Regions from separate parts of the Rhizobium sp. K102 genome, predicted to be linked through region 2. Evidence: predicted binding sites of a transcription regulator. Region 2 holds the regulator's gene; each other region holds the start of a gene.
What was found. Region 2 encodes LexA, which represses DNA repair genes until DNA is damaged. Its sites were predicted from a motif close to TGTTCNNNNTGTGTTCNG; they were not measured.

Region 1: a site for LexA is predicted at 2,020-2,037, ahead of MHI61_RS09005 (ribonuclease). Genes of this name have one in related genera too.
Region 3: a site for LexA is predicted at 1,628-1,645, ahead of uvrA (excinuclease ABC subunit UvrA). Genes of this name have one in related genera too.
Region 4: a site for LexA is predicted at 1,408-1,425, ahead of MHI61_RS08520 (putative DNA modification/repair radical SAM protein). Genes of this name have one in related genera too.

The regions. Positions count from the first base shown of each region.
Region 1 covers NZ_CP092436.1:628,207-631,414, reverse strand. Annotated here, with positions in the region: gene ettA (energy-dependent translational throttle protein EttA) at 1-1,166, opposite strand, end outside; gene MHI61_RS09005 (ribonuclease) at 1,265-2,005, opposite strand; gene MHI61_RS09000 (alpha/beta hydrolase) at 2,233-3,183, shown strand; gene MHI61_RS08995 (DMT family transporter) at 3,197-3,208, shown strand, end outside.
Region 2 covers NZ_CP092436.1:1,583,291-1,586,498, forward strand. Annotated here, with positions in the region: gene kdsA (3-deoxy-8-phosphooctulonate synthase) at 1-301, opposite strand, end outside; gene MHI61_RS13660 (VOC family protein) at 298-1,194, opposite strand; gene lexA (transcriptional repressor LexA) at 1,389-2,108, shown strand; gene MHI61_RS13670 (ComEC/Rec2 family competence protein) at 2,089-3,208, opposite strand, start outside.
Region 3 covers NZ_CP092436.1:1,442,059-1,445,266, reverse strand. Annotated here, with positions in the region: gene uvrA (excinuclease ABC subunit UvrA) at 1-1,505, opposite strand, end outside; gene MHI61_RS12955 (single-stranded DNA-binding protein) at 1,790-2,296, shown strand; gene MHI61_RS12950 (MarC family protein) at 2,382-3,029, opposite strand.
Region 4 covers NZ_CP092436.1:529,108-532,315, forward strand. Annotated here, with positions in the region: gene MHI61_RS08510 (glycosyltransferase family 4 protein) at 1-674, opposite strand, end outside; gene greA (transcription elongation factor GreA) at 702-1,178, opposite strand; gene MHI61_RS08520 (putative DNA modification/repair radical SAM protein) at 1,431-2,663, shown strand; gene MHI61_RS08525 (UdgX family uracil-DNA binding protein) at 2,663-3,208, shown strand, end outside.

The sequences.
Region 1 (3,208 bases), 960 kb from region 2:
CGGCTCTGGTCGACATAACCGAGATGCACGGTCTCGCCGATGCGGATCGAACCGCTATCCGGCTTTTCCTGGCCGGTGATCATCCTGAACAGCGTCGTCTTGCCGGCGCCGTTCGGCCCGATAATGCCGACGATGCCGCCGGGCGGCAGTTTGATCGACAGGTCGTTGATCAGTGTGCGGCCCTCGAAGCCCTTGGTGATGCCTTCCATCTCAATGACCACCTGGCCGAGGCGCTCGCTGACCGGGATGATGATCTGCGCGTCGCCGGGACGCTGCTTTTCGGCGGCATCCACCAACTGCTCGTATGACTTGATACGCGCCTTGGACTTGGCCTGACGCGCCTTCGGGCTGGAGGCGATCCATTCCTGTTCGCGGCTGATGGCCTTCTGGCGCGAGGCCTCTTCGCGGTTTTCCTGCAGCATGCGCTTGGCTTTCGCCTGCAGGTAGGCCGAGTAATTGCCTTCGTAGGGAATGCCGCGGCCGCGGTCGAGTTCGAGGATCCATCCGGTGACGTTGTCGAGGAAGTAACGATCGTGGGTGATCATCATCACCGCGCCGGGATAGTCGCGCAGATGCTTTTCGAGCCAGGCGATGGTTTCGGCGTCGAGATGGTTGGTCGGTTCGTCGAGCAACAGCAGATCCGGCTGCGAAAGCAGCAGGCGGCAGAGCGCGATACGGCGGCGTTCACCACCGGACAGGCTGGTGACATCGGCGTCGCGCGGCGGGCAGCGCAGGGCTTCCATCGCCATCTCGACCTGGCTTTCCAGATCCCAGAGGTTCTGGCTGTCGATGATGTCCTGCAGCTTGGCGCCCTCTTCCGCGGTCTCGTCGGAATAGTTCATCATCAATTCGTTGTAGCGATCGAGGATCGCCGTCTTCGAGGCAACGCCTTCCATGACGTTTTCGAACACCGTCTTGTTCGGGTCGAGACGCGGTTCCTGCTCGAGATAGCCGACGGTGGCACCCTCGGCCAGCCAGGCTTCGCCCGTATACTCCTTGTCCTGGCCGGCAATGATGCGCAGCACAGTGGATTTACCGGCGCCGTTCGGCCCGAGGATGCCGATCTTGGCATCCGGGTAGAAAGAAAGGTGGATGTTCTCCAGGATCTTCTTGTTGCCATAGGCCTTGTTGAGGCCGGACATATGATAGATGAATTGACGTGCCATGCTGCGCTGCTCCGGGCGGGAAACTTCGTTTCGTGCCGCTATGTAGGCGAAACAGCGCCTGTGGGCAACGCCGAAACCCGGTTTAGGCAGGATTCCGGTCAGAAGCCCGCCGCATCGACGACACCTTCATCGCAGCCGAAAGAGGTTTTTCCCGCCCCCTGGATCAGATCGCCAAGGCCGCCGCTTTTTGCCGCCGCCGTTCCCGCATCCTGAGACAGCCCGATCGTCAGCTCGCTGATCATCCTGACATTGCCGGCCCGCCGGCAGCTCATCTTGACGCGGTCGCCCGCACCCGGCCCGAAGCTCTTGTCGAAAGCCGCCTTGATCGCATCGGACTTGACCGTCTTGCCGATATTGGCGGCGAAGAGGTCGCGCACGGCCGATGCGTTGAGCGCACTCACGAGATGGACGCTGACGCCGAAATAATCTTCCGCGCTCATTTTCGTGCAGGTGCCATGCTTTGTCCATTCGTGCCGTTCCAGGCCGGACTGCGTGCCGGGCATCGCCTTGGCCAGCGCCGCCTGCGTCTCGGCCGAAAGCGTGACCGCCGGCAGTGTAGACCATTTGCCGTCCTTGTCGGCAGCCTTCTGGTCGTCGCTGACGCCGCAATAATCTTGTCGCATCGGCCAGAGACCGTGCAGCGAGAAATTCGTTGCGTCGTGGCGCTCGCCGGTCTGGCTTGCGCATTCGGCCTTCTTCTGGTTTGTCTGACAGAAGGCGGGCTGCCAGCTCGCCGCAAGAATGAAACGGGTGCGTCCCGTGGCCTCCTGCGCCATGGCGGCGCCGGCAAGGGCCATCGATACGGCGAACGTCAAGGTACGCAACTGCATGCTGCTCATTTCAACCCCCATAGAAGAACAATACAGGAACAGATAAGCACAAAGAGTAAACGACAGCAACCCTGAATCGCAAATATTCCTTTAATTTGTTATCGACTGCGTTCGGCGCCTTAAAGTCACGCACCCGACGCTTTGTCACTTTGAGTTGAAGCATAATTGCTTAAAGCGATTTCGCTTTCGGAAATTATGCGCTAGCGATCTGTTCTGCTGCGGCAGGTAGGATCCGAATGTTTTCTGAAACGCAATGGCTCTCCGTGCCGGGAGCATCGCTGGCTTATCACCATGCCGAGGCCACCGGCCCCGCATGCGGCATTCTGTTGATATCGCACGGCCTGGCGGAGCACTCGAAGCGGTATCGCCGCTTTGCCGAGGCGATGGCGGCGCGCGGCTATCACGTCTATGCCCATGATCACCGCGGCCATGGCGAGACGACGGCGCTCGACGCGCCGATCGGCCGCTTCGCGCGGCGGGATGGAGTCGAACGGGTGATCGGCGACATCATGGCCATGCGCGCCCATGCGGCCTCGCGCCATCCCGGCCTAAAGGTGATCCTCTTCGGCCATTCGATGGGTGGCCTTATCGCGCTCAATGCCGCCGTCGCCGCTCCTGCCGAATTCGACGCGGTCGCCGTCTGGAATTCGAATTTCGCCGTCGGTCTTGCCGGCCGAGCCGCCCAGGCGATCCTCATTGCCGAACGCATGCTGAAAGGCTCGGACGTGCCGAGCGGCCTCCTGCCGAAACTCACCTTCGCCGCCTGGGGCCGGTCCATTGCCAACCGCCGCACGGAATTCGACTGGCTTTCGCATATTCCCGATGAAGTCGACAAATATGTCGCCGACCCTCTTTGCGGCTTCGACGCCTCGGTTTCGCTCTGGCTCGATGTCTTCGAACTAACCTTCCGCGCACCGCAAAAGATCCATCTCGACCGGCTGCGGCATGACCTGCCGATCCATCTGGTCGGCGGCGCAGAAGATCCGGCGACGGAGCGTGGAAAAGCCGTGGTCTGGCTGTCGAACCATTTGAAAGGCCATGGCTTCTCCCGTATCAGCACCGAGATATATCAGGACACGCGGCACGAAACGCTGAATGAGGTCGGCGCAGATGCAGCCATTTCCGCCTTCGCGGACTGGTGTGACGGCGCGGTCAGCAAAAGCCGGAACGGCCAAAATCCCGGATAACGAGAATTCCACTATGAGCAGTACC
Region 2 (3,208 bases):
TCAAGACCGGAAAGCCGAACTCCTTCTTCAGGTCGGCGAAGACCTCCATGCCCTTTTCAAGGCCAATGCCGCGCTCGGCCGAAAGCGACGTGCGGTTCGCCTTGTCGAAAGAGCTCTTGTAGACGAGGCCGATGCCGAGCTTTGCGCAGAGCTCCTTCAGCGTGCCGGCCATCATGAAGGCGTGGTCGCGGCTTTCCATCTGGCAGGGGCCGGCAATCAGCGACAGGCGGCCGGTGTTGGAAAAGGTGACCTGGCCTGCGCCCTCGCCGATCTTGACTTCGGAATTGGTATCAGTGCTCATCGTGGTTCCTCGAAGGCAAAAAGCGCGCCCTGCCCGGGCGTGGGCTTCACCAGAATGCGATTGTTCTTGCGTGTGTATGTCACTCCGTTAGCAGCCAAATGCGCTTCTGTCACGGCAAGATCGGTGACGGTGAAGAGGATTGCCTGACCGCGCAGGCCACGATCGGCGGCGGAAACGACAAGCTCGAAATAGGCCTCCAGCCCTTCCGGCGTCATCAGGCTGATCTTGGCATTGGATGCCGCGATCTTCATGCCGAAACCGGTTTTCTCCACCACCGTCTGCCCGACCGCAAGACCAACGAAGGCGGCAAACGCAGCCGGCTCCGGCGAACAAAGCGCGATCTCGGCAATGCCGGTCACGCCATTGGCATGCGTCTCCAGGGCGGCACGACCGGCCGGGAACGAATTGATGCGCTGACAGGTGAAGAGAAAGAAGTCGGGCGCGCGCAGATCTCCTGAAAAGGCCAGTTTGAAGCTGCCGACGCTTTCCGAACCGTCCGGCATCCGCATCGGCCGGCTGAACTGCAACATCTCGCCGCCACTCGCGCCGTTGCCCACGAATCGCCGATGATCGAGGCCGGCATCCTCGGTGAGAAAGGCCAACGCCGAAAGTCCCTCCTCGCCGCAGCGGAAGCGGAAGGCGCGATTGCGGGCGATGAAGACATTGCCCTGGCGGGCCGCTGTCTCGCTCTCCTCGACACTCGCCACGCCGAGCGGCTCGATATAGGTCTTGTCGGCGAAAAAAACGCAGGCATTTTCCGTTCCGAACGGATGGCGCGCATCGGCGGCGACGGTAAAGCCGAGCTTGCCGAGCCTTTCGCGCGCCAGGTCGATATTGACGACGGGCAGTACGACATGATCCAGCGGGTGCGGTTTGGCGGAATGTGCGATCATGATATCCCTCCTGACACGCCAGAGATGTGCGACAGCACCACCCCAATGCAAGACATGTGCGCCAATCCGGCGAATGAAAATAAAAATCTCGACGAGTTGGTGCGAAGTTTTACGGAAATTTAGCTACTTGCGGAACACATATGGAACATATAGTGTCCGTTCTGGATTTGTTTCAATCACGGGGTCTGACGTCGATGCTCACGCGCAAACAACAGGAGCTTCTCCTTTTCATTCATGAGCGCATGAAGGAATCCGGCGTTCCGCCCTCTTTCGACGAGATGAAGGATGCCCTGGATCTCGCCTCGAAATCCGGCATTCATCGCCTGATCACGGCGCTGGAGGAACGTGGTTTCATTCGCCGCCTACCGAACCGGGCCCGGGCCCTGGAAGTGATCAAGCTGCCGGAGGCCTATAGCCCCAGTCTTCAGCCGCGCCGCGGTTTTTCACCGAGCGTTATTGAAGGCAGCCTCGGCAAGCCCCAGCCGGTCGCCGCCCCCGCCCCCGCAAAGCCGATCGCCGACAACGGCAACACTGTGTCCGTGCCAGTCATGGGCCGGATCGCCGCCGGCGTTCCGATCTCGGCGATCCAGAACAACACGCACGACATCGTCGTTCCCGCGGATATGCTCGGCTCGGGCGAGCATTATGCGCTGGAGGTCAAGGGCGATTCGATGATCGACGCCGGAATCTTCGACGGCGACACGGTGATTATCCGCAACGGCAGCACCGCAAGTCCCGGCGATATCGTCGTTGCGCTGGTGGACGACGAGGAAGCGACGCTCAAGCGCTTTCGCCGCAAAGGTGCCTCGATCGCCCTCGAAGCCGCCAACCCGGCTTACGAGACCCGTATTTTCGGGCCTGACCGGGTCAAGGTGCAGGGCAAGCTGGTCGGCCTCATTCGCCGTTATCACTGACAGCGGACGGGCCGGATTCGGTAAAACTGTCTTTGCGCCAATCATAGGCGCGATGGCGCATCCATGGACGCGACAAAACATCGAATGCGGTTGCGACCTCGAATCCCGTCTGCGCAAAACGCAGTTCGACGGAACCGGTCCTGCGCAGCGTCTCGCCGGTGAATAGCGTCGCACCCGAGCGGCAGCGGTCGAAACGCAGGCGCACCGCGGTCACGACAATCTCGCCGGCGTCGCAGGCCGGGCCGAGATAGGCGGCATTGTCGATGACGGCGACGACATGGCCATTGCCGAGCCTGGCTATGCACCAGGCCTTCTTGACGCAGGAAAATCGATTTACCTCACCGCCGGCTGCAGCGGCCACCATTGCCGTCCTCGCGTCATTCTGCTGGTCGCGGGACAGCCTGACGCGGCGGTCCTCACCCGGTGGCGGGATGGCAGGGCCATCCAGAATCTTCGGCGGGTAGTGCGCCGGCAGGACCAGCGCTCTCTGCCACTGGCCGAAGATGAAATCCGGCGGATTTTCGCGGTTGGAAGCCAGTGCCGCCGTCGCGACAAGCGCGACCAGACCACCATCCTCGGATATTACCAGATCCGGTGGCCGGGACCCCGGCAGAGTGAGCACGATGAGCGTCGAGACGGCGAGGATCGATGTGCCGGCATGGCGCAACCGGGTGCGGAGCAGCGTCAGCAGCAGAAAGCCTGCCACGGCGACCGCGAAATACCAGGCGGGCAAGCGGCCGAGGTCGATATCGCCGCCCCAGCCGGACACCGTCTTGGCGACCGCAATCACCAGATCGAGGCCGAAGCCGACCACCTTCCAGAGCGGAGCGTCCAGACCGAACGGCATGAGCAACATCGCCAGCAGTCCGGCCGGCATGACGATGAAGGAGATGATCGGCATTGTCGCAAGGTTTGCCGGCAGGCCATAAGCGGTCAGGCGATGAAAATGCTCGACCGCAAACAGCGCCGTGGAAAATCCGCCGATCAGCGAGGTCAGGAAGACGCCGCCGAAGAAACCGGCGACCGCCACGACCGGCCGCAGCACCGGCAGCTTCAGCAACGCGTTCTCCCGGACGCGCCGGTCCTTCCACAGCTGATAG
Region 3 (3,208 bases), 140 kb from region 2:
AGGCTGAGGTACTCCAGGCCGACATCGTTGAGGAAGCGCAGCCGGTCGCGGATTTCCTTGAGGATGCGCACGGCGATCTCGTTCTGCTTGGCGTTGAAGCTGGCCGGCAGCGTTTCGAACCAGTCGCGGGCGACGCGGATCGACATCTCGGTCACTTCGCCGATATGCAGCCTGTTGATCTTCACGGCGAGCGCTTCCGGCTTCAGGCGATAGCCGTTGCAGGCCGGGCAGGGGGCTGCCGACATGAAGCGCTCGATATCCTCGCGGGCCCAGGCGGAATCGGTCTCCTTCCAGCGACGCTCGAGATTGGTGATGATGCCCTCGAAGTTCTTGTGGGTCGTATAGGAGCGCGCGCCGTCGGCGTAGTGAAATTCGATCTTGTCGTCGGTGCCGTTGAGGATGACATCCTTGGCCTCGTCGGAAAGATCGTTCCAGCGGGTGCCGAGCTTGAAGCCGTAATGTTTGCCGAGCGCTTCCAGCGTCTGGTTGTAGTAGGGCGAGGTCGACTTGGCCCAGGGCGCGATCGCCCCGTCGCGCAGTGTCCGCTCTGGCTCGGGCACGATCAGGTCGGCGTCGATCTTCTGCTGGGCGCCGAGGCCGTCGCAGGTCGGGCAGGCGCCGAAGGGATTGTTGAAGGAAAACAGCCGGGGTTCGATCTCCGGGATCGTGAAGCCCGAGACCGGGCAGGCGAACTTCTCCGAAAACAGCACGCGCTCATGCGTCTCGTTCAGCGACTTGTTGGCCGAGCCGCCGGCTGAGGTTTCCTCCGGCGGCAGCGGCTTGTCGGCGAATTCGGCGACTGCCAGCCCGTCGGCGAGCTTCAGGCAAGTCTCCAGGCTGTCGGCCAGGCGCGCCGAAACATCGGAGCGCACGACGATGCGGTCGACCACGACGTCGATGTCGTGCTTGTATTTCTTATCGAGAACCGGCGCCTCGGCGATCTCGTAGAACTGGCCGTCCACCTTGACGCGCTGGAAGCCCTTCTTCATCAGCTCCGCCAGTTCCTTCTTGTATTCGCCCTTGCGCCCGCGCACGAGCGGCGCGAGAATATAAAGACGGGTGCCTTCGCCGAAAGCGAGGATGCGGTCGACCATCTGGCTGACCGTCTGGCTTTCGATCGGCAGGCCGGTCGCCGGCGAATAGGGAACGCCGACGCGGGCAAAGAGCAGGCGCATATAGTCGTAGATCTCGGTGACGGTGCCGACCGTCGAGCGCGGGTTGCGCGAGGTGGTCTTCTGCTCGATCGAAATGGCCGGCGACAGCCCGTCGATCTGGTCGACATCGGGCTTCTGCATCATTTCGAGGAACTGCCGGGCGTAGGCGGACAGGCTCTCGACGTAGCGCCGCTGGCCCTCGGCGTAGATCGTGTCGAAGGCGAGCGAGGATTTGCCCGAGCCCGAAAGACCGGTCATGACGATCAGCTTGTTGCGCGGCAGATCGAGATCGATGCTCTTCAGATTGTGCTCGCGCGCGCCGCGGATGGAGATCGTCTTCAGTTCGCTCATCGTCTCTGCTTTGGTTTTCTGGATAACAGCCCTTATTTAGTGATGCCGGCGGGCGAGTCGAGGCTGAATATCCGGGAAGGTTCAAGGTTTTCGATTCTGTTGACAGGATCATACGGATAAACTAGAACAAATAAAGAACAAAATTCCTGATGAATGCATGCGGCTTTCTGATGGATAAACATGTGGATTAAATGCCGCCCATGCGCATCGGCGGTCCGTGATGGTTTAAGGTGCGCCGATCGATTGAAACGCCGCCGGGCAGGGCGGCAGGCAGGGTGAGAAGCATGGCTGGTAGCGTGAACAAGGTAATTCTGGTTGGAAACGTGGGTGCAGACCCCGAAATCCGCCGCACTCAGGATGGCCGGCCGATCGCCAATCTCCGTATCGCGACCTCGGAGACCTGGCGTGACCGCAATTCCGGCGAACGCCGCGAAAAGACCGAATGGCACACTGTCGTCGTCTTCAACGAAGGCCTCTGCAAGGTCGTCGAGCAATATGTGAAGAAAGGCGCCAAGCTCTATATCGAAGGTCAGCTGCAGACCCGCAAATGGCAGGATCAGCAGGGCCAGGACCGCTATTCGACGGAAGTGGTGCTGCAGGGCTTCAGCTCGACGCTGACCATGCTCGACGGCCGCGGCGATGGCGGTGCTGCGAGCTCCGGTGGCCGCGGCGGCAGTAGCAACAATGATTACGGCGACGATTACGGCGCCCCGGCGTCGTCCTCATCGTCGAACCGCGGCGGCGGCGGCGGCAACTTCTCGCGCGATCTCGATGACGACATCCCGTTCTGATCGGCCGCATATCCCGGCTTGAAGAAGATCCGAGAGCATGATGCCTTTGACGCGTCATACTCTTTTTTGTTTGCTCTCGCGCTGTTCAGTGCGGCGTCGCGCTGATCAGATTAAGCGCCGCCTTCGCGCCGTCGACGACAAACTGCACGGCAAGGGCGGCGAGGATGACGCCGAGGAGCCGCGTCAGGATCGCCCGCCCGGTGACGCCGAGGAAACGGTCGAGCCTGTCGGCAATCAGCAGCATCAGCAGTGTCAGCAGTAGATTGGCGGCGATGACGGCGATCAGCTGGGCCTTTTCCACCGAGGTCGGCAGCGTGCCGGCAAGCAGGATTGTCGCCGAGATCGCACCCGGGCCGGCGATCAGCGGCAAGGCGAGGGGGAATACGGCGATATTCTCGATATGATCTTTGGTGACAGCTGCCTCGCTGGCTTTCTCTTTCCGCTCCTGGCGCCTCTCGAACACCATTTCGAAGGCGATCCAGAAGAGCAGCAGCCCGCCGGCGATGCGGAAGGCGCCAATCGAAATGCCGAGCACGCCGAGAACGCTTGAGCCGAACAGGGCGAAGACGGCGAGGATGATGAAGGCGATGGTTGAGCCGCGTAGCGCCACCTGGGTTCGCTGGCTCCGGCTCATGCCGGTCGTCAGTCCCAGGAAGATGGGGGCGAGCCCCGGCGGATCGATGGTGACGAGAAGCGTCGTGAAGGCGTTGATCAATTGGTCGGCGCTTGCCATCGTCTCTCCGAAAGCCCATATGGGTGCGTGATTTTCTGCGATTGTGAAGCGGGGATTTGGATTTGGCAAATATGCTGCGGCGGCCCGCGGCGGATTTGTCCGGTCCGATCGCACAAGTCCCGTGCTTTACCCTTTTTCGGCCGCAAAAGCCTGTTCAAAACGCGCTCGGAAATTGGCGC
Region 4 (3,208 bases), 1.1 Mb from region 2:
CCTGCGACAGCGACGTCGGCCTTGAGCTTGTCGCCGAAGCCCACGTGCTCCGCCGTCACCCGGCCGGAGACGACGGCCGTCCATTCGGGGTGCTGCGGCAAGAGTTCGATCATCGCCCGAACGAAGAGATCGGTGCCCTTCTGATGGCGCACACGACCGAAACAGCCGACAAGATAGCGGCCGGGCAGACCGGTCGCGGCAATGCCGTCTTCCGCCGCTTCCGGCGGATGGAACAGGGACAGATCGACGCCATGCTGGATGACCGTGTGCGGCACTTCGAGGAAGGAGCCGGAGCGGTCGCTGGTCGCGATCACCGCGTCCATGCGGCGGATCAGCCATTTCGTGTAGGCGGTGTGGCGGCGCTGCGCAGCGGAGGTGAAGATGAGCTTCAGCGGCATGCGCAGGAGATAGCGGAGCAGGATGCCGACGGCCATCTCATTGTTGCGGCGGGCGTGCCAGACGCGATGGCGCCGGCGTGCCGGCGGGCGCCAGAGGCTTAAAAGTTGCAGCCATCTCAGTTTCGGCAGGTCCTCGGGCAGGCCCGGGCCGAGGGTCGCGATCCCGATGCCGAGCCGGGTCTGGCATGGGATGAGCTGGACGATGGTCGACGTGACGCCGGAGAGCCGGCGCTTGAAATTGGGCGCGATGATCTCGACGTCACGCATATCAGGCAAGGGAGGGGTCTCGTTTGTGGCGGGTGATCAGCCCCAGGAAACCTGGAGGATTTCGTAGGCCTTGGAGCCGCCGGGCGCGTTGACCTCGATGGAATCGCCGACTTCCTTGCCGATCAGCGCACGGGCGATCGGGGAGGAGATGGAGATGCGGCCGGCCTTGACGTCGGCTTCCTGGTCGCCGACGATCTGGTAGGTCTTTTCTTCCTCGGTGTCCTCGTCGACGAGCTTCACCTTGGCGCCGAACTTGATCTTGTGGCCCGACATCTTCGTGAGGTCGATGACCTCGGCGCGCGCCGTCAGGTCTTCCAGCTCGCTGATGCGGCCTTCATTGTGGCTCTGGGCTTCCTTGGCAGCGTGATATTCGGCGTTTTCGGAAAGGTCGCCATGGGCACGGGCTTCGGCGATCGCCTCGATGATTCGGGGGCGCTCCTCCTGCTGACGCCAGCGCAGTTCTTCCTGCAGCTTGACGAAACCACCCTGTGTCATCGGTACCTTTTCAACCATTTTTCTGTCCTTCACTCCTTGTATCGGCACGTCAGGCGCAAACACAAAAGAAAACAGGTCCCGAAGGGGAGCTTCGGAACCGTGCCACAATCCTAGTTAAGTGCTTATAGCAGATCGCCAAGGCCGATTTCCAGAAAATTCGCATAAACGCAACGCAACCCCCGCGATATCAGGTGGTGCGCGTGAAAATCGGGCAGGGGCGGGATGGAGCCGGATTGACTCCGTATATTAGAACATATAGTGAACATAGGAATGAAGAAGTCGCTTGCCGAACGCTTGGCCATCCTGTCCGATGCCGCGAAATATGACGCTTCCTGCGCCTCCAGCGGCACGCTGAAACGCGATTCGAGCACAAGCGGCGGGCTCGGTTCGACCGAGGGATCCGGCATCTGCCATGCCTATGCGCCGGATGGTCGATGCATTTCGCTTCTGAAGATCCTGCTGACCAATTTCTGCATCTACGACTGCGCCTATTGCGTCAATCGCTCGTCGAGCAATGTCGAACGGGCGCGCTTTACACCCGAAGAGGTGATCTGGCTGACGCTGGAATTCTATCGCCGCAACTATATCGAAGGCCTCTTCCTTTCCTCCGGCATTATCCGTTCGTCCGATTACACGATGGAGGAAATGGTCCGCATCGTCCGCGAACTGCGCGTGACGCATGATTTCCGCGGTTATATCCACCTGAAATCGATCCCCGAGGCGTCGCCGCGGCTGATTGAGGAGGCGGGGCTTTATGCCGACCGGCTGTCGCTCAATATCGAGCTGCCGACGGATAACGGCATCAGCCGCTTCGCGCCGGAAAAGAAGCCTGCCAATATCCGCCGATCGATGGCTGACCTCAGGCTGAAGATCGAGGCGGCCGGCGAGCCGACGCTGAAAAGCAAGAAACGCCAGCGTTTCGTCCCGGCCGGCCAGAGCACGCAGATGATCGTCGGCGCCGACGGCGCGAGTGACGCGACCATCCTTGCGACCAGCGGCCGGCTTTACAGCAGCTACGGCCTCAAGCGCGTCTATTATTCCGCCTTCAGCCCGATACCGGATTCGTCGAAGAACCTGCCACTGATCAAGCCGCCGCTGATGCGCGAGCACCGGCTCTATCAGGCCGACTGGCTCTACCGCTTCTATGGTTTCGGCATCGACGAGATCACCGCCAATCAGGCGGGCGGCATGCTCGATCTCAACCTCGACCCGAAGCTTGCCTGGGCGCTGGCCAACCGGGCCGAATTCCCCGTCGATATCAACAGGGCCGAGCGTGAACGGTTGCTGCGCGTGCCCGGCCTCGGCACCAAGACGGTCAAGGCGGTCGTTTCGGCGCGCCGCTTTCGCCGTCTGCGGCTGGATGATCTCTCGCGGCTCGGCGTTTCGATCAAGAAGGTCCAGTCCTTCATCTCGGCGGAAGGCTGGTCGCCGCGCCGGCTGATCGATAGGCCGGACCTTCGCGCCATGTTCGAGCCGCAGCCCGAACAATTATCGTTGCTGTGATGCGCCGGGTCGTGCTCGCAGGACGCGGAGATCTTGCCGAATGGCGTGATGCCGCGCGCGCCTTGGCGGCCGCCGGCATAGTGCCTGAGGAGATCGAGTGGCGCGAAAGAAGTGCGGAGGCGGATCTTTCCTTTCAGCGCGACGCCATGCCGCCGGCGCCGGCGGCATCACGCAAGCCGATGACGGTGCCGCCCACCTTCATCGAGCTTGCTGAGACGGTTCTTTGCCATTCCGATCCGGCGCGCTTCTCGCTGCTTTACCGCCTGCTCTGGCGGCTGCAGCTGGACCGGCAGCTGCTTGAGGTGACCTCCGACGAGGATGTCGTGCGTGCCAGGCTGATGGCGAAAAACGTGCATCGCGACGCGCACAAGATGACGGCCTTCGTCCGCTTCAAGGAGGTTGGCGCGGTTTCCGCAGGGCGGCGAAAATTCATCGCCTGGTTCGAGCCGGACCACCACATCGTCAGGGGGACGGCGCCCTTCTTCCAACGACGTTTCACCGACATGGACTGGTTGATCGCCACGCCCAAGGGATCGGCCGCCTGG